DNA from 2 places in the uncultured Phyllobacterium sp. genome. Region 1 is predicted to be linked to the other one. Evidence: riboswitches for the same ligand, from Rfam matches in the RefSeq annotation. Region 1 holds a riboswitch; the other holds the start of a gene.
What was found. Region 1 has a riboswitch for thiamine pyrophosphate ahead of thiC (phosphomethylpyrimidine synthase ThiC). Riboswitches for the same ligand answer to the same signal wherever they lie in the genome.

Region 1 (8,779 bases):
CGACCAGACCCGGCACGGCGAGCCGATCGAATTCATCGAAATGACCAGCCATGCCCACGTGACCTATAATGATTTCGGTCTGTACAACGCCGAGATTGCGGCGCTCGGGCTTGAGCCGCATGAGCGCATTTTCAAGCGCGACTGCCTGGAGATCGACGTGCGGATCGGCGGGCGGCCGCTGACGCTGTTTGTCAGCCATTTCAAATCCATGGGGCCGCCGCGCAACGGGCTGGACGGGCGCACAGCCTCCATGCCGGTGCGCGTGGCCGAAGCAAAAGCGGTGCGGCGGATCATCGAGGACCGGTTTGCCGATAGCGGCGGTTCGGCCAGCAAGCATTGGGTGATCTGCGGCGATTTCAACGATTATCGCGAACGCATTGTCATTGGCGGCGATTCGCTGGCCGGATACACATTCGATCCGGTGCGCGAGGCGACGAGCAGCGTCGACGTGCTGCTGGACGGCGGGTTCTGCGAAAATCTGGTGGAACGCCGTCCGGTGATGGATCGCTGGACGCTGTACCATACGCGCGGCCCGGAGGAGCGGCACCTGTGCCAGCTCGATTACATCCTCGCGTCGCCCGCATTGGCCAGGACCAACAGCAAGGCTGTGCCCGACATCATCCGGCGCGGCCAGCCCTACCGCACGATTTTCCCGCCGGACCAGAAGGTCGAGATGTTTCCACGGATCGGCTGGGACCGCCCCAAGGCAAGCGATCACTGCCCCGTTGCCGTCACATTCAACGTCATCTGACCTATGCACACCATTCCCGAAGCAGCCGTCATCGCGATCCGTCAGGCCATTGTGCGCGTGGAGGAGGGGCCACTCGCCTACGATGTTCAGCATCGCGCTGACATAGCCGCAAACTGGACACGCGAATTGGCGGCCAATCCCACGCTGTTCGACGGCTCGTTCTTCCTGGCTGAACAGGCCGGGATCGATGCCGGTATTTTCAGCGCGGCTTACAGGCGCACCACCTTTGCCACGATGATGCACTGGAAGCGCAACCGCACGGCTGCAAAGCCATGGCACATCTTCAGCGTCGGGGTCATGGTATCGGCCGACAACAGGCTGATTGCCGGGCAGATGGGCGCCACGACATCGGCGGCGGGACGGGTGTATTTCCCGGCTGGATCGTTCGATGCGGGCGATCTCGTGGGCAATCAGGTGGATTTCGACGGCAATGCCCAGCGCGAGGTGGCCGAGGAAACCGGCATCGATCTTGGCACCGCATCGCACCGGGACGACATGGCCTATCTCGTCAGGGCGGGGCGGAGCATTGCCGTGTTCCGGCGTTATTATTTCCGGCAGACCGGAGATGAACTGCTCGCATCCATTCGCGCCACCATTGCCGCCCAGGCCGATCCGGAACTGGACGGGGTCTGTGCCATTTCGGCGGCCGGCGAGATGGGGGAGGCGACGCCGCGTACCTTCGCCACTTTTGGGGATTGGCACTTCAGGCCATGAACCACGCATCGCATGGCCTGCAGGCTGGAATGTCACCGTTACAAGGTTTATCTTGAACAGCTCTCTCCAGTGTCTACTTTCGCCGAGGGTTTGACGAGGAGTATGCAAATGAGCGGCCGGCACTATCAAGTCTATGATGTTTTCACCGACAAGGTCCTGACGGGCAATCCCCTTGCGGTTGTGCACGATGCAGCCGGGCTGGACGATGCCGCCATGCAGCGGATTGCCGGGCAATTCAATCTTTCCGAGACGGTGTTCGTCCTGCCGGCGCACAATCCTGCCCATACGGCGCAGATCAGGATTTTCACACCCGATTACGAAATGCCTTTCGCCGGTCATCCGACCGTCGGGACCGCCATTGCCCTGGCGCAAACCCGCTTTCCCGATGTGGCGAGCGATCAGGAAACGCTGATCATCCTGGAAGAGAAGATCGGCCCCGTCCGCTGCGGTGTGAAGCTCAGCAAGGCGGGAGCGTTTGCCGAATTCGATCTTCCCAAGCTGCCGGAACAGGTGCCGTATAATTCCGACAGGATCGCGCTGGCCAATGCCCTGCGTCTCGAACCCAAGGAGATCGGCTTCGAGAATCACGTTCCGACCGTCTGGGATGCGGGCGTGCCTTACCTGCTGATCCCGATTCACGGGCTGGCGGCTGCCGGGCGGATTCGAATCAATCAGGACGCCATGAAAAGGGCAGCGCCTGTGATCGACGGGCGCCAGCTGCCCGTCTATGTCTATTGCCGCGAAACGACGCTGCACGACAGCAGTTTTCATGCGCGGATGTTTGTCAGCGACGAGGGCACCTACGAGGACCCGGCAACGGGTTCCGCCACGGCGGCCTTTGCCGGCGCCATCCAGCATTTTGACCAGCCGCTCGACGGATTGTTGCGGCTGTGGCTGGAGCAGGGCCAGGAAATGGGCCGTCCATCGCGATTGCGGCTGGAACTGGATATCGCCGACCAGAAGCTTGCCGGCGGGCGTATCGGCGGTTCGGCGGTCAAGACGGCGGAGGGACAGCTTTTTGTTTAAACAACTTATTGTTCAAAGCTGACATAAAGTTTTCAAGAAGGGCTGGACAGGCCGGTTTTGCCCCGTTATAGAGCCCCCACCTTCGGTCGTCAAAGCGGCTGACGGGCACATAGCTCAGTTGGTAGAGCAGCTGACTCTTAATCAGCGGGTCGTAGGTTCGATCCCTACTGTGCCCACCAATCAGAACCCCAGGTCATATCAATGGCTTGGGGTTTTTCTTTTGCTGCGGTTCTGAAACAGTCACCGTTTTGGCTTTGCCAGCAGGTGAGGGTTGGGCAGGCCGATGAGATAATTCATGTCGATCTCATGCGCCTCGCGCCATTCAGGCTCCTCATCGATCGCAAAGAGATACCCGTCTGCCGGCAGTGCTTCCATGATGGCAAAGCAATGGGCGCGCGCGTCGACCTGCATCATGTTGTGAATTTCGATGTCGAGAAACGGCAGCTGCTGCAACACGCTGCGGGCGCCCTTCAGTGCCGCGACCTCGTGCCCTTCAACGTCGATCTTGAGGAAGTCGACATTGCCCAGATCCGCATCGTCCAGCGCGATGACGTCGACAATCAGGTCACCATCGGGAGCATGAACATTGCTGTCGTTGAGGATGACGTTGCTGTGCGGCGCCAAAACCTTGTGGGTGCCCGACTTCTGCCCGACGGCCTTGCCATGGGCCACGACGTTTGTCAGTCCGTTCAGTTCGGCATTCCGCTGCACGACACCCGCATTGAATGGCAGTGCGTCAAAGGCGGTCACCCTGCCGGTGGGGCCGGCCTTCTGGCTGAACAGCACGGTCATCAATCCATGATGGGAGCCGCAATCTACAACATGCGAGCCCGGTTTGATAAAGTAAAGGCAACGCTCTCGAAACCCAGTATAATTGTTTCCTGCTGCAACATACCAATGATATCCAATCTCATCGGCGATGCAGAATGGTATAGATCGTTCGCCATATCTTATGTTTTCAACGAATGGATATATCAATTACTTATCGCTCCCGTCGAATTATGTGTCATGCTATCATAGATAACCTTAATATTGCCCCGATGTGCAAGTATAAAATCAAATTCTTAGGGTTCGCGGTTGATCCGCCCGACGCTTCCGCCATCAAAAGCGCCGCCGCCATGGAATGGTCGAGTATGCAGCGGCGCCTTGAGGCCGCAAGACACATCGCGACAGAAGCAGCCGGTTTCCGCAGCATCACTTGTCTCCGCGTTCCCATGGTTAACAGCGGCGCAGCCGACGGAGGATAAAGCCCTTGCGGCCGCTCGCTTCAGGGGGCGGGGCAAACGAAAACCATGGGCGGAAACGATGATTTCTGTTGCTTTCCGGCGGGCCCCAACTATAACGCCTTGAACAGGGCCGAATGGCCCTTTTTTCTTGCACGCATATCGATCTACCCAAACTGCTAGAGGAGCTTTCCATGAGCATTCGTCGTATTGAAGTCGGTCCACGCATGAGCCAGGCCGTTATCCATGGCAACACGGTTTATCTCGCAGGGCAGGTAGGCACACCGGGCAAGAGCGTCACCGAGCAGACCAAGGATGTCCTGGCTTCGGTCGAGCGCCTGTTGAAGGAAGCCGGTTCCGACAAGTCCAAGATCCTGCAGGCGATCATCTGGATGGCCGACATGAAGGACTTTGCCGAAATGAATGCGGTTTGGGATGCCTGGGTCGATCCGGCCAACACGCCTGCGCGCGCCACCGGCGAAGCCAAGCTGGCGACCCCGGACTATCTCGTCGAAATCATCATCACCGCTGCCATCTGATTCCCTGCCGAAATCCGTCCCATACGGCGGATTGGGCAAAGCGACAGGTTCATCCCGGCGGAAATATTGAATTTGCCGGGATGAAATGAAGTGGATGTCAGTAAAACTGCTCCCGTGCACTGGATTTTTAGCGCGGGAATGAATAAAGTCCGCGCTTCTCGGGATTGCCGTTGTGGTAATTCATCAAACGCTTGTCTGATTGTGACGCTTATGCCCGCAAGACGAGACAAGCATGGGTAAGGAAAACGATTGCAAGTTCTCGTCCGTGACAACAATGTTGAACAGGCCCTCCGGGTCCTGAAAAAGAAGATGCAGCGCGAAGGTCTCTTTCGCGAAATGAAGGCGCGCCAGGCTTTTGAAAAGCCGTCCGAGCGCCGTGTCCGTGAAAAGGCTGAAGCCGTCAGCCGCGCCCGCAAGGCAGCGCGCAAGCAGGCACAGCGTGAAGGTCTGCTTCCTGGTCCGAAGAAGAAAGAACGCGTTGCCCGTCCAGGTGCCGCTTCCAGCGATTTCAGCAACAACCGATAATCAATGACCGGAGTTTCCGGTCCTTGCAAAACGCGACAGAACCCGCACAGCGAGCCATGCTGGAGCGGGTTTCGTTTTATGAAGACTCCGCCATAACTATCGTCTTCACATCGATATTACCCGGTTTCAAAAAAGTGCCTTCTTGTGCGCTGCATCACGCCGCGCCTATGCATGCTCCATGATATTCAAGCCTTATGGAGACCTTTCAATGGCACCCAAGCTCAACATCGTCCACGTCAGCACCCGTCCGGGCCGCGCCGGTCAGCCGGTTGCTAAGTGGTTCCATGATTTTGCCAGCCAGGACGGCCAGTTCGAGCCGGTTCTGATTGATCTGGCCGATCTCAACCTGCCGGTTTTCGACGAACCCAACCACCCGCGTGCCCGGAAGTATGAGCACGCGCACACGAAAAAGTGGAGCGCGCTGATCGAAGCGGGCGATGCGATCGTGTTCGTGACGCCGGAATATGACTATTTCGCTCCGCCGTCCCTGACCAATGCGATCATCTATCTGTGGCAGGAATGGAACTACAAGCCGGTCGGTTTCGTCAGCTATGGCGGCGTGTCGGGCGGCCTGCGCTCGGTCGAATCGGTCAAGGGTCTCATCGCAGGCCTGCGGATGGTTCCCATTCCCGAAGGCGTTCCCGTTCCGGCGTACCAGCAGTTCATCAACGATGAAGGCGTCTTCCAGGCCAATGAACTGGTGACCGCCAGCGCCAACACCATGATTGGCGAATTGCTCAAGTGGAGCAATGCGTTGAAGCCGCTGCGCGCGTCCTGATCCGGTCAAGGCGCCCGGAATCGACGGGGCGCCGCACACACGATTTTACCGATTCGCTTGACAAATGGCGGATCGGGCGTTCAATTCAAGACATTCACCAGGGGGGTCCCGACAAGGGGCTGAGATTCTGCTGGCTTTTGCAGCGCAGTGACCCGTTGAACCTGATCCAGTTCATACTGGCGTAGGGACGGTGCGAAAGTCATGCGAGTCAGCCTCGGCACATCCGTATCCGGATTCGCAATCTCTTTTCATCCTTCCGGCACAGAACTGGGTTTCCACGCTTGATTGCTTAGGAGCCTGATGATGACCGCAATTACCCCAACCGTTTCGGCAGGACCGCTGCCGGCCTCGATCAAAATATACAAACCCGGCCATATCCATCCGGATATCCGCGTGCCGTTGCGCCAGATATCGGTGCATCCGACAGCGGGCGAGCCGCCGGTGACGGTGTACGACTCGTCCGGGCCGTATACGGATGCCAACGCTGCCATTGACATCGCCAAGGGCCTGCCGCGCATCCGCGCAAGCTGGCTTGCCGACCATGCCGACCTTGCCGCCTATGACGGCCGCCATGTCAAGCTGGAGGACAATGGCTTCGTCACCGGCGAGCGGCTGACGCCGGAGTTCCCGGTGCGCAACCGGCCATTGCGGGCGAAGGGCGATAAAGCCGTAACGCAGCTCGCCTATGCCCGGGCGGGGATCATCACGCCTGAGATGGAATATGTGGCGATCCGCGAAAACCTTGGCCGCGACGCGGCGCGGGCGCAGCTGGAGCGCGACGGCAATTCCTTCGGCGCGTCGGTGCCGGATTATGTCACACCGGAATTCGTCCGCGAGGAGATTGCCCGGGGCAGGGCGATCATTCCGGCCAATGTCAACCATCCCGAACTCGAGCCGATGATCATCGGCCGCAACTTCCTGGTCAAGATCAACGCCAATATCGGCAACTCCGCAGTGACCTCCTCCATGGCGGAAGAGGTGGAGAAGATGGTGTGGGCCATCCGCTGGGGCGGCGACACGGTGATGGACCTGTCGACCGGCCGCAACATCCACAATATCCGCGAATGGATCATCCGCAACGCCCCCGTGCCGATCGGCACCGTGCCGCTCTATCAGGCGCTGGAAAAGGTCGGCGGCATCGCCGAGGACCTGACATGGGAGGTCTATCGCGACACGCTGATCGAGCAGGCGGAGCAGGGTGTCGATTATTTTACCATCCATGCGGGTGTTCGGTTGCATTACATCCCGCTGACCGTCGACCGTGTCACCGGCATTGTGTCGCGTGGCGGCTCGATCATGGCCAAATGGTGCCTGCATCATCACCGGGAAAGTTTCCTCTACGAGCATTTCGAGGAAATCTGCGATATCTGCCGTGCCTATGATGTCAGCTTCTCGCTGGGTGACGGGCTGCGGCCGGGTTCCATCGCCGATGCGAACGATGCGGCGCAGTTTGCCGAGCTGGAGACGCTGGGGGAACTGACGCAGATTGCCTGGGCCAAGGGCTGCCAGGTGATGATCGAGGGCCCCGGCCACGTGCCGATGCACAAGATCAAGGCGAACATGGACAAGCAGCTTGCCGTCTGCGGCGAGGCGCCGTTCTACACGCTGGGACCGCTCACCACCGATATCGCGCCCGGTTATGATCACATCACGTCGGGGATCGGTGCGGCGATGATCGGCTGGTTCGGCACCGCCATGCTTTGCTATGTCACGCCGAAGGAGCATCTGGGCCTGCCCAACCGCGACGATGTGAAGATCGGGGTGATCACCTACAAGATCGCCGCCCATGCGGCGGACCTTGCCAAGGGCCATCCGGCGGCGCAGGTGCGGGACGATGCCCTGTCGCGGGCGCGTTTCGAGTTCCGCTGGGAAGACCAGTTCAACCTGTCGCTCGATCCCGAAACCGCCCGGCTGTTCCACGACGAGACATTGCCGAAGGAGGCGCACAAGGTCGCGCATTTCTGCTCGATGTGCGGGCCGAAATTCTGTTCGATGCGGATTTCCCACAATATCCGCGCCGAAGCGCAGAAAGAGGGCATGTCAGCCATGGCGGAAAAATTCCGGCAGGGCGGTGATCTCTACATGCCGCTGAAATCAGCAGCTGTACCCATTCCGGTCGGGGGTGACGAGTTCTGATGCGCATCCTTGTCAAAGGCGCTGGCGTGGCCGGGCTCACCGCCGCACATGAACTGATGGCGCGGGGCGCGGACGTAACCGTCTTCGACCCGCGCCGCGACACGTCATCGACCGCCTCCTGGTATGCGGGCGGCATGCTTGCGCCCTATTGCGAGCGGGAAAGCGCCGATGAACAGGTGCTGGAACTCGGATTGAAGGCTGCCTCCTGGTGGGAGGCAGCCCTGCCGGGGCGCGTCGTGCGCAACGGCACACTGGTGCTGGCGCCAGCGCGTGATGCCGGGGAATTGGATCGCTTCGCCTCGCGCACCTCGGGTTTTGCCGGCGTGGGCGCACAGGAACTGGGCAGTCTCGAACCCGACCTTGCGGGGCGGTTCCGCCGGGGGCTGTTTTTCCGGGACGAAGCGCATCTCGATCCGCGCCGCGCCCTGACGGCCCTGGCGGCGAAGCTTGCCGCATCCGGCGTTCGCTTTGAGAACGAGCGGGACGAGGGCAAATTCGACCGCATTGTCGATTGCACCGGTTATTCCACGGCCAAGCCGGATCTGCGCGGGGTGCGCGGTGAAATGCTCATCCTGCAAACCCGCGACATCGCGTTGGCCCGGCCGGTCCGGCTGATCCATCCGCGCTTTCCCGTCTACATCGTCCCGCGCGCCGATCACCTCTTCATGGTCGGCGCGACGATGATCGAAAGCGATGCGACGGGGCCGGTCACCGCCCGGTCGATGATGGAACTGCTCAATGCCGCCTACAGCCTGCATCCGGCGTTTGGCGAGGCAGCGATCATCGAGACCGGTGTCGGCGTGCGCCCGGCCTATGCGGACAATTTTCCGCGCGTCGAGCGGGATGGCCGGGTGATCAGCATCAACGGATTGTACCGGCACGGATTTTTGCTGGCGCCTGCCATGGCGATGCAGGCGGCGGCGATGGCTTTTGACTCGGAGAAGGTAGCTTGATCATGAGACTGATCGTCAATGGAGAGCCGCACGAGGTTGCGGCCAAAACACTGGCCGATTTGCTCGGCGAACTTGAGTATGAGGGCGAATGGCTGGCGACCGCGCTCAACGGCGAGCTGGTGCGGGCGACCGCG
Region 2 (8,779 bases), on a different contig from region 1:
GCCCTCGCTGACGGAAATCGCCGCATCGCTGAGGAGCGGTGTGCCGCCAAACGTCAGTGCAATCCGGTCAAGACGAAGAAGGGGTGGAGCCATGGCGTTTTTCAGTTCTGGAAAAGGAGCGCAATTGCCGGACATCAGTGCCGACGGGCGCTTGTCGGCGAGATTGGCGCCGCTGTCAAATATCTTTATGGCATAAAACAGAACAGGCCGGAAAACCGGCCTGTCTGGATCCGTTCAGCAACGCGCCGCTCAGTAGCCGCCGTTGTTGTAACCGTTGTTGTTGTATCCGCCATAGGCAGCGCCGCGGCCGCCATTGCCTTCGCAGGGGGCATTGTAGATGCTGCCATCGGGCCGCTGATAACGGCAAAGATTCTGATTGCCGTTGCCGCCACCGCTTGGCGTCGTTGCCGTACCGACAGCAGCACCGAGAAGCGCGCCGCCGGCCGCACCGATCACGGTGCTTTTGGTATTGTGCCCGAGTGCCTGTCCGGCGAGTGCGCCGACACCGCCGCCGATCAACGCGCCCGTCCCGGCCCGCTGGTTCTGTTCGCTCGTTTCACAACCGGCCAATGACATGGCCAGAAGCGCGGAAACCGCAATGGCGGTCAAACGAAAACTCATTAGTCAATCCTCTCAACATGAATATAGCGGCCATATCGTGCGGGCTTAATGCGGCAGAACAAAGATCAGCCCATGCACCCCGGCGGCGTCAAACAAAAACAGGCCGGTTTCCCGGCCTGTTCCGCTTTCCCTGATGGGGAAGGATTAGTAACCGCGGCAAGGCGCGCGATAGCGCTCGCCGTAACGGTTTTCATATGTGCAGTAACGGCGGCCATCATTGTTGGCCGTTGCGGCACCAACAGCCACACCACCAACACCACCGATGGCAGCACCAGCCAGTGCGCCACGGCCACCACCGATTGCACCACCAGCCAAAGCACCAAGTGCTGCACCGCCAACGCCATAACCCGCCGTGCGCTGCTCACTTGTTGTGCAACCGGCTACCGAAAATGCCAGAAGTGCGGCAACTGCTACTGTCGACAAACTTTTCAACATGGAAGACCTCTCCCGTTTCAAAACTAAAATAACCAGCTTGCGTCCCCAATGCTGTGCCGCAAGAATTGCACTTTCCGCGTTGTTTTACAAGCGTTTCGCAATTTTACGGCGCAGCAATCAGGACTGCATTGCCTGAACGAAGCGATACGTGGAGATTTCCACACACGGCATTCGACACTGTAAGCGATGAACCGAAAGAAAGTTCCATATTTTCCAGCGGCCATCGCGCACCATGGATAAATAATCCGCGCAGGGACGTAAAGGCCACAATGCTGAATACCGTTCCATCGGCAAAATCGAACGCATATTCTCCTGCAACCAGGGGATGCGCTTCCTCGCTTCCGCTGGACAGTATGATCTTCCGCCCCTCGGCAGCATAACGGGTCGCCATGGTCAGGTGCAGCAGGGTGTGGTCGGTGCGTTCACCGCCAAAGGCGCCGCACAGGATCACTTCGGTGGCGCCCAGCCGGAAGGCCTCGTTGAGTGCCAGTTCGCCGTCGGTCATGTCCTTGGCGGTTGGAAAAACCGAACGCGGCACATGCGCATAGCGTTCGGCAAGTTCAGGCGATGTCGAATCGAAATCACCCAGCCACAACTCAGGTTCAACGCCAAGCGCCTGCGCATGGGCAATGCCACCATCGGCGGCAAGAACGCGCGCCCCGGCAATGAGATGCCGGAGACGGTCGGTGACGTGAACGGTTCCACCAAGAAGAAGGACGAATTTGCTCATGCACCGGCCATAGCATGGCACAAGCCGGTCGCACAGGGCATCCGTGTTTCTCGGTTAAACGAAGCGCCCCAGCGCAATCGCGGCCATGCCGGCAATCGCCACGCCGATGGCCAGAAACAGGCTCGGATAAAGCTCCGGGATGAATTTCTGCCGGCGCGGACGCAGGAGGATCGCCTTGCGGCGTGCGTTTTGGGAAGCCGGGTTCTGCTGCACCCTGACATGGGAATGATAAAAACCGTGACCACGAAACATGATTGACCCTTTCCATCGGAAAACAACCGCACGGGATGTTTTCGCTAGGGACAATAGGCGCGCCAGTATCAGCTTTCGATTTGGCAGAACCGGCAAAACATAAAGATTTCATAAGCATCGACCGCTTGCACGGCTCCGGCCGAACCTCTATCCTTGTCACGCTCTAACGGGGTGCCGGTCGCATGGACCGGCTGAGAGGCGCACGGGGAGACCCTGCCAACCCGCGGAACCTGATCCGGTTTGTACCGGCGGAGGGATTAGACGCGGCAGATTTGCCGGCGCACCAATCCTTTTGAACACTGCTGATAGGAGGCGCCGATGCGGCCATTCGAGACTATTGTAAAAACAGCGGCCATTGTGACTGCTCTGTTCGCCGTCATTCCCCTTGGCACCGCGCATGCCGAAGGCAAACTCACCGTCTACACCTATGAAAGCTTCACCGCCGAATGGGGCCCCGGCCCGAAGGTCAAACAAGCCTTCGAAAAGCAATGTGCCTGCACTGTCGAATTCGTGGCGGTTGCCGATGGCGTTGCCTTGCTCAACCGGGTCAAGCTGGAAGGCGAGTCAACCAAGGCGGATGTGGTGCTCGGCCTCGACACCAACCTGACCTATGAGGCCAGGCAAACCGGCCTGTTTGCCCCCCATGGCATCGACACGACAGCCGTGAGCATCCCCGGCGGCTACACCGATGATACCTTCGTTCCCTACGATTACGGCTATTTCGCCGTCATCTATGATTCCGAGAAGCTGAAGACCCCGCCGGAAAGCCTTAAGGAACTGGTCGAAGGCGACCCGAAGCAGAAGATCGTCATCGAAGACCCCCGCACCTCGACGCCCGGTCTCGGCCTGCTGCTCTGGGTCAAGTCGGTCTATGGCGACAAGGCGGGAGAAGCCTGGGCGAAGCTGAAAGACCGGGTGTTGACCGTCACGCCCGGCTGGTCGGAAGCCTATGGTCTCTTCACCAAGGGCGAAGCACCGCTGGTGCTGTCCTACACCACATCGCCTGCCTATCACCTGATCGCCGAGCGCGTGGACCGCTACAAGGCCATTTCGTTCAGCGAAGGCCATTACCTGCAGGTCGAAGTCGCTGCCCAGACCGTCAACGGGGCGAAAAACCCGCTATCGGCGCAGTTTCTTGCCTTCATGACCAGCCCGGCGTTTCAGGATGCGATCCCTGAAAACAACTGGATGTATCCGGCTGCGAAAACCACCGACGCGCTGAATCCGGCCTTTGAAACGCTTGTACAGCCGGTCAAAACTTTGATCTTCCCGTCCGAGGAAGTCGCCAAGAACCGTAAAGCCTGGATCGATGAATGGCTCGCGGCCATGAGCCTGTAGCATTGTGATTGCCATCCGCAGTTTCAGACCTTGGGTGGGGGCATGCGCCCTCGCCTTTCTGGCGGCACTTGCGGGTGGCGCACTTCTCAGTCTCGCATCCGAAGCGCTGCGCGGCGGCACGGAAGGTTTTGCCGCATTCGACAGCTATCTGTGGCGGGTGGCCCGGTTCACGCTGATGCAGGCGCTCCTGTCCATGCTGCTTGCGGTTGCCTTTGCCATTCCGCTCGCGCGTGCCTTGCATGAACATCCCGCCTTTCCCGGCCGCGCGCTGATTCTGCGTCTGTTTGCCCTGCCCTTGGCCTTACCCGCACTTGTTGCGGTGCTGGGCATCACCAGCATCTATGGCCGCAACGGCCTGCTTGCCTTTGCTTTCAGCAGCCTTGGCATGGACACCATACCCAATATTTACGGGCTTCCCGGCATCCTTCTCGCCCACGTCTTTTTCAACCTGCCGCTGGCGACCCGGCTGGTACTTGCAAGCCTTGATTCCATTCCGTCGGATTACTGGAAACTCGCCGCGCAGCTCGGCATGGGCGGCTGGGCACGCTTCCGCCTGATTGAATGGCCGGTCATCCGCCGCAATCTGTCCGGTATTGCCGGGCTGATCTTCATGCTCTGCATCACCTCGTTCACGATCGTGCTGACCCTGGGCGGCGGACCGCGCGCCACCACGCTGGAAGTGGCGATCTACCAGTCCCTGCATTTCGATTTCGATATTGCCCGCGCCGTCTCGCTCACACTGCTGCAACTGGGCCTGACCATCGCCGTGCTGCTGCTGCTCGGCCTGACGGGCAAACCGGCGGAGGAAGGCTTCAGTCTCCAGACGACCACGCGGCGCTTCGAGCGGCCGGGCCGTGCAGCGCAATGCGTCAATACAGCGATCATTCTCCTCGGACTGCTCTTTGTCGGCCTGCCCATGGGCGGAACCGTTGTCTCCGGGCTTGGCGCCGACCTGGCGCGCCTGATGAGCGAATCCATCGTCTGGCGCGCCATTGCCACAAGCATCGTGCTTGGCGCGGCTGCAGCCCTGCTCTCCCTCGCGCTGTCGCTGTCGCTTGTCATCGCCCGGGAGTATCAGCAGAGCCGGCGGCGAACGGTTTCGCCGGGTCTGTTCGAACGGTCACTGGATCTGGGGGCGAGCCTGATCATGGTGGTGCCGCCCATCGTCATCGGGGCCGGCTGGTTCATCCTCTCGCGCCATGCCATCAACCCGTTCAGCCTTGCACCCGTCATGGTCATCGGCGTCAATGCCGCCATGGCCGTGCCCTTCGCCTTCCGCATCCTGCGCCCGGCCTGGGATACGGCCGCAAGCCGCCACAACCGGCTTTGCCTCCAACTCGGCATCACCGGCTGGGACCGGCTGCGCCTGATCGACTGGCCGGCTTTGCGCCTGCCCATGGGTGTTGCCTTCGCCTTCGCCATGGCCCTGTCGCTGGGCGATCTTGGAACCATCGCGCTGTTCGGCAATGATTCCATCCAGACCCTGCCTTTCCTGCTCTTGCAGCGCATGGGAAGTTATCGCACACAGGATGCAGCGGGACTGGCGCTGATCCTTGGGGTCCTGTGCCTGCTCTTGATGTTCGCAGCCGACCGCGGTGCGGCCAGCCTCGCCCGACAGGACAATGCAAGAGATGGCTGAACAAACGGAAAAAATCACAACCGGCGGCGCCGCGATCCGGCTTGATGCCGTTCGCTTCGATTACGGCGACATGGCCATGCGTTTCGACCTTGCCATCGCAGCGTCGTCCATTGCCGCCATCATCGGGCCGAGCGGCGCGGGCAAATCCACGGTTCTCAATCTGATTGCCGGTTTCGAGGCACCGCTCTCCGGCCGCGTGCTGATCGGCGATGCCGATGTCACGCATGTCGAACCATCCCGGCGCCCGGTTTCCATGGTGTTTCAGGACAACAATCTTTTTGCCCATCTCGACGTTGCCGCCAATGTCGGCCTTGGCCGCAGGCCGGGCCTGCGCCTCGACGCGGCGGATCGGCAGGCGGTCCACGACGCCATCGCCAAGGTCGGGCTTGCGGGCAAGGAGACGCGCAAACCGGCGGCACTGTCGGGCGGGGAACGCCAGCGCGTTGCCATCGCCCGGGCGCTGGTGCGCAACCGGCCTGTACTGTTGCTCGATGAAGCCTTTGCTTCACTTGGTCCAGCATTGCGCCATGAAATGCTTGATCTGGTCGGACAACTGCAAAAAGATACTGGAATGACTGTGGTGATGGTCACCCACCATCCAGACGATGCTTTGCGTTTACCATCAACGCTGTTCTTTCTCGAAAATGGCCATGTGGCAGCATCGGGGCCCGCGGGCGAATTGCTCTCGGCCAAAGGCCCCTCCCTGTTGCGAAAATATCTCGGCTCGCAAGAGTTATCACTTTGACATATTTTGTACTCAATGGGTCTCATAAGAAATCAATGTAATTCTTGCCCCAGCCTGCTCAACGGGCTAGCTAGAAAGTAAGCACACCGATTCCGCAGGCAAAAGACGAGTGAGAACTTGGCTTTAGCGTTTGCACTGGCGCCGCACGACATGAGGACATGATTCTGGGCTCGCACATTCTCCCCATCGGCAATCGACGGTTCCATCCGGCAGTACGAAGCACGACCGTGGTTTCGACGACGCTGCTGCTCGCCTTCCTGTCGGGCTGCCAGGTGCTCAACGTCACCAAGGAAGATGCGCTCGGCCCGTCATCAAGCCCTGTCATCGTCGACAATGTCTCGAAGAATGACCGGCTGGCCAAACTGAGCGCCGAACAGCATCCCCGCATCCTGGCCACCTATGGCGGCGAGTACAAGGACGCGAAGCTCGAACGCATGGTTGCCAAGGTCGTCGGGAATCTGACCACCGTATCGGACAATCCGACCCATACCTATCGCATCACCATCCTCAATTCGCCCAACATCAACGCCTTTGCACTGCCGGGTGGCTATCTCTACGTCACCCGCGGCCTGCTTGCGCTGGCCAATGACAGCGCGGAACTTGCCGCCGTCATTGCCCATGAAATGGGCCATGTGATCGCCAATCACGGCATCGAACGCCAGCAGCGCGAAGCGGAAGCCGTCATCGCCGGCCGCGTTGTGTCGGAAGTGCTGCAGGACGACCAGGCGGGCCGCGAGGCGCTCATTCGCGGCAAGCTGCGCATGGCGCAGTTCTCGCGCAATCAGGAATTGCAGGCGGATGCCATCGGCATCAAGATGATCGGCGAAGCCGGGTATGATCCCTTTGCGGCTGCGCGCTTCCTGCAGTCGATGGCCGCCTATGCGGACTTCCGCAACGTCTCCGGCGCCACCGATGCCAGCCTCGACTTCCTTGCCAGCCACCCCTCCGCACCGCAGCGCATCGAGCTGGCGCGCGGTCATGCCCGCAAGATCGGTGCGCCCGGTGTCGGCACGACGGATCGCGATTCCTTCCTGCAAGGGATCGACGGGCTGCTCTATGGCGACACGCCAGAAGAAGGCTATGTCCGCGGCCGAACCTTCGTGCACCCGCTGCTCGGCGTCAGCTTCACCGTGCCGGACGGTTTTGTCATCGACAATTCCGCAGCCGCCGTCATGGCAACCGGACCCGGCGAAGTCGCGATCCGCTTTGATGGAACCCAGGTTTCCGGCAAAACATCGATGGTCGACTACATGCGCAGCGGCTGGGTAACCGGCCTGGACAATGCCAGCGTCAAGGCGACGACATTCAACGGCATGCCCGCCGCCACGGCAAAAGCCAAGGCGGACCGCTGGGAATTCGATATTTTCGTCGTGAATTCCGGCGACCGCATCTATCGCTTCCTGACGGCGGCGCCCACGGGCAGCACGGCACTGATGCCGGCAGCGCAAACGGTGACGCAGAGCTTCCATTTGCTGACGGCGCAGGAAAAGGCCAACATCAAGCCGCTGCGGATCCGCGTTGTCACGGTCAAGTCGGGCGATACGCTTGCCAGCCTCTCCAGCCAGATCATGGGCACGGACCGCAAGCTGGATCTCTTCCGGCTGATCAACGCCCTGCCGCCCGGCGGCACGGTTTCCGTCGGCGACAAGATGAAGATCATCAGCGAATAACAAAAAGCCCGGTAAAACCGGGCTGTTTGTTGAAAGGGATGAACCCGCTGTTACGCGGCTTCTTCCTGTTCGTCTTCAACGGAAATGTCCGCATCAGCTTCGGTTTCTTCAGTCTTCGCGCCGCGCTTGGGACCTTTGGCGAGATTGACTTCGATCAGACGGACGGCTTCGGTTTCCGACATCTTGTTGACGGCGGAAATTTCACGGGCCATGCGGTCGAGCGCTGCTTCATAGAGCTGGCGTTCGGAATAGGACTGTTCCGGCTGATTGTCGGCACGGAAAAGATCGCGGACAACTTCCGAAATGGAAATCAGATCGCCCGAGTTGATCTTCGCATCATATTCCTGCGCCCGGCGGGACCACATGGTGCGCTTGATACGGGCCCGTCCCTGAACTACCTTCAGCGCACGGTCGACATAATCTGTTTCTGAGAGTTTGCGCATACCAATGGCGGTTGCCTTTGCAACCGGTACCTTCAAGCGCATCTTGTCCTTCTGAAAGTCAATCACGAAAAGTTCGAGCTTGTGGCCCGCAACTTCCTGTTCTTCGATATTGACGATCTGGCCTACGCCGTGAGCCGGATATACAATAAACTCACCCGTCTTGAATCCGATACGCTGGGCGGTCTTTTTCTGCGGAACTGCTGTCATGCGCTTCATTACTCCCTGCTGCGCCCGGCAAAACGCACCGGTTAAACCAATCACTGGAAACCGGAACCCGGTTTGTCGGCCGTCAATATTTTCACGCAAAGCAATCCGGACCAAACAGCAGGACGGGTCACAATCAAAGAACCTCAACCTGAACTGTTAAGTCCGGAAAAAATCTAGCCGATTGGTGATTTATGCTTTAGCGCCACGAAATTGACGTCCAATGATCAACATATCGCAGCACCATAACACGAAAAGTGATCAGAATCAACTTTTTGCTGCACAAGCGCAAACTAAACGCATTGCAAGACTTGATTTTCAGGGCAAATCAGTCTTGCGGGCAATTGCGGTACCCCGAATAAGTTTAGTCGCCTTCGCCCGGTTCCGGGGAGAAGTATTTCTCGAGTTTACCGGTGACGCCGTCCATTTCCTTGGCATCGCTGGGCGCATCTTTCTTCGCCGAAATATTCGGCCATTTTTCCGCATATTCCGAATTCAGCTGCAGCCAACTGTCGAGGCCCGGCTCGGTGTCCGGCTTGATGGCCTCCGCAGGGCATTCCGGTTCACACACGCCGCAATCGATGCACTCATCCGGGTGGATGACGAGCATGTTCTCACCTTCGTAAAAACAATCGACCGGACAGACCTCAACGCAATCCATATATTTGCAGCGGATGCAATTGTCGGTCACAACATATGTCA

Region 2: it holds a riboswitch for thiamine pyrophosphate, as region 1 does, so the genes downstream of both, thiB (thiamine ABC transporter substrate binding subunit) here and thiC (phosphomethylpyrimidine synthase ThiC) in region 1, are expected to answer to the same signal.

The regions. Positions count from the first base shown of each region.
Region 1 is NZ_CABSQF010000009.1:86,855-95,633, forward strand. Features, by position in the region: gene RDL77_RS07860 (endonuclease/exonuclease/phosphatase family protein) at 1-751, shown strand, start outside; gene RDL77_RS07865 (NUDIX hydrolase) at 755-1,465, shown strand; gene RDL77_RS07870 (PhzF family phenazine biosynthesis protein) at 1,574-2,491, shown strand; tRNA gene RDL77_RS07875 (tRNA-Lys) at 2,595-2,670, shown strand; gene RDL77_RS07880 (FkbM family methyltransferase) at 2,732-3,469, opposite strand; gene RDL77_RS07885 (RidA family protein) at 3,909-4,253, shown strand; gene rpsU (30S ribosomal protein S21) at 4,503-4,778, shown strand; gene RDL77_RS07895 (NADPH-dependent FMN reductase) at 4,987-5,556, shown strand; TPP riboswitch at 5,646-5,762, shown strand; gene thiC (phosphomethylpyrimidine synthase ThiC) at 5,860-7,692, shown strand; gene thiO (glycine oxidase ThiO) at 7,692-8,645, shown strand; gene thiS (sulfur carrier protein ThiS) at 8,648-8,779, shown strand, end outside.
Region 2 is NZ_CABSQF010000016.1:79,399-88,177, reverse strand. Features, by position in the region: gene RDL77_RS12080 (ABC-F family ATP-binding cassette domain-containing protein) at 1-93, opposite strand, end outside; gene RDL77_RS12075 (YMGG-like glycine zipper-containing protein) at 250-621, opposite strand; gene RDL77_RS12070 (hypothetical protein) at 766-1,056, opposite strand; gene RDL77_RS12065 (thiamine diphosphokinase) at 1,160-1,786, opposite strand; gene RDL77_RS12060 (hypothetical protein) at 1,841-2,038, opposite strand; TPP riboswitch at 2,196-2,312, shown strand; gene thiB (thiamine ABC transporter substrate binding subunit) at 2,357-3,376, shown strand; gene thiP (thiamine/thiamine pyrophosphate ABC transporter permease) at 3,381-5,015, shown strand; gene thiQ (thiamine ABC transporter ATP-binding protein) at 5,008-5,760, shown strand; gene RDL77_RS12040 (M48 family metalloprotease) at 6,003-7,430, shown strand; gene RDL77_RS12035 (CarD family transcriptional regulator) at 7,481-8,089, opposite strand; gene fdxA (ferredoxin FdxA) at 8,442-8,779, opposite strand, start outside.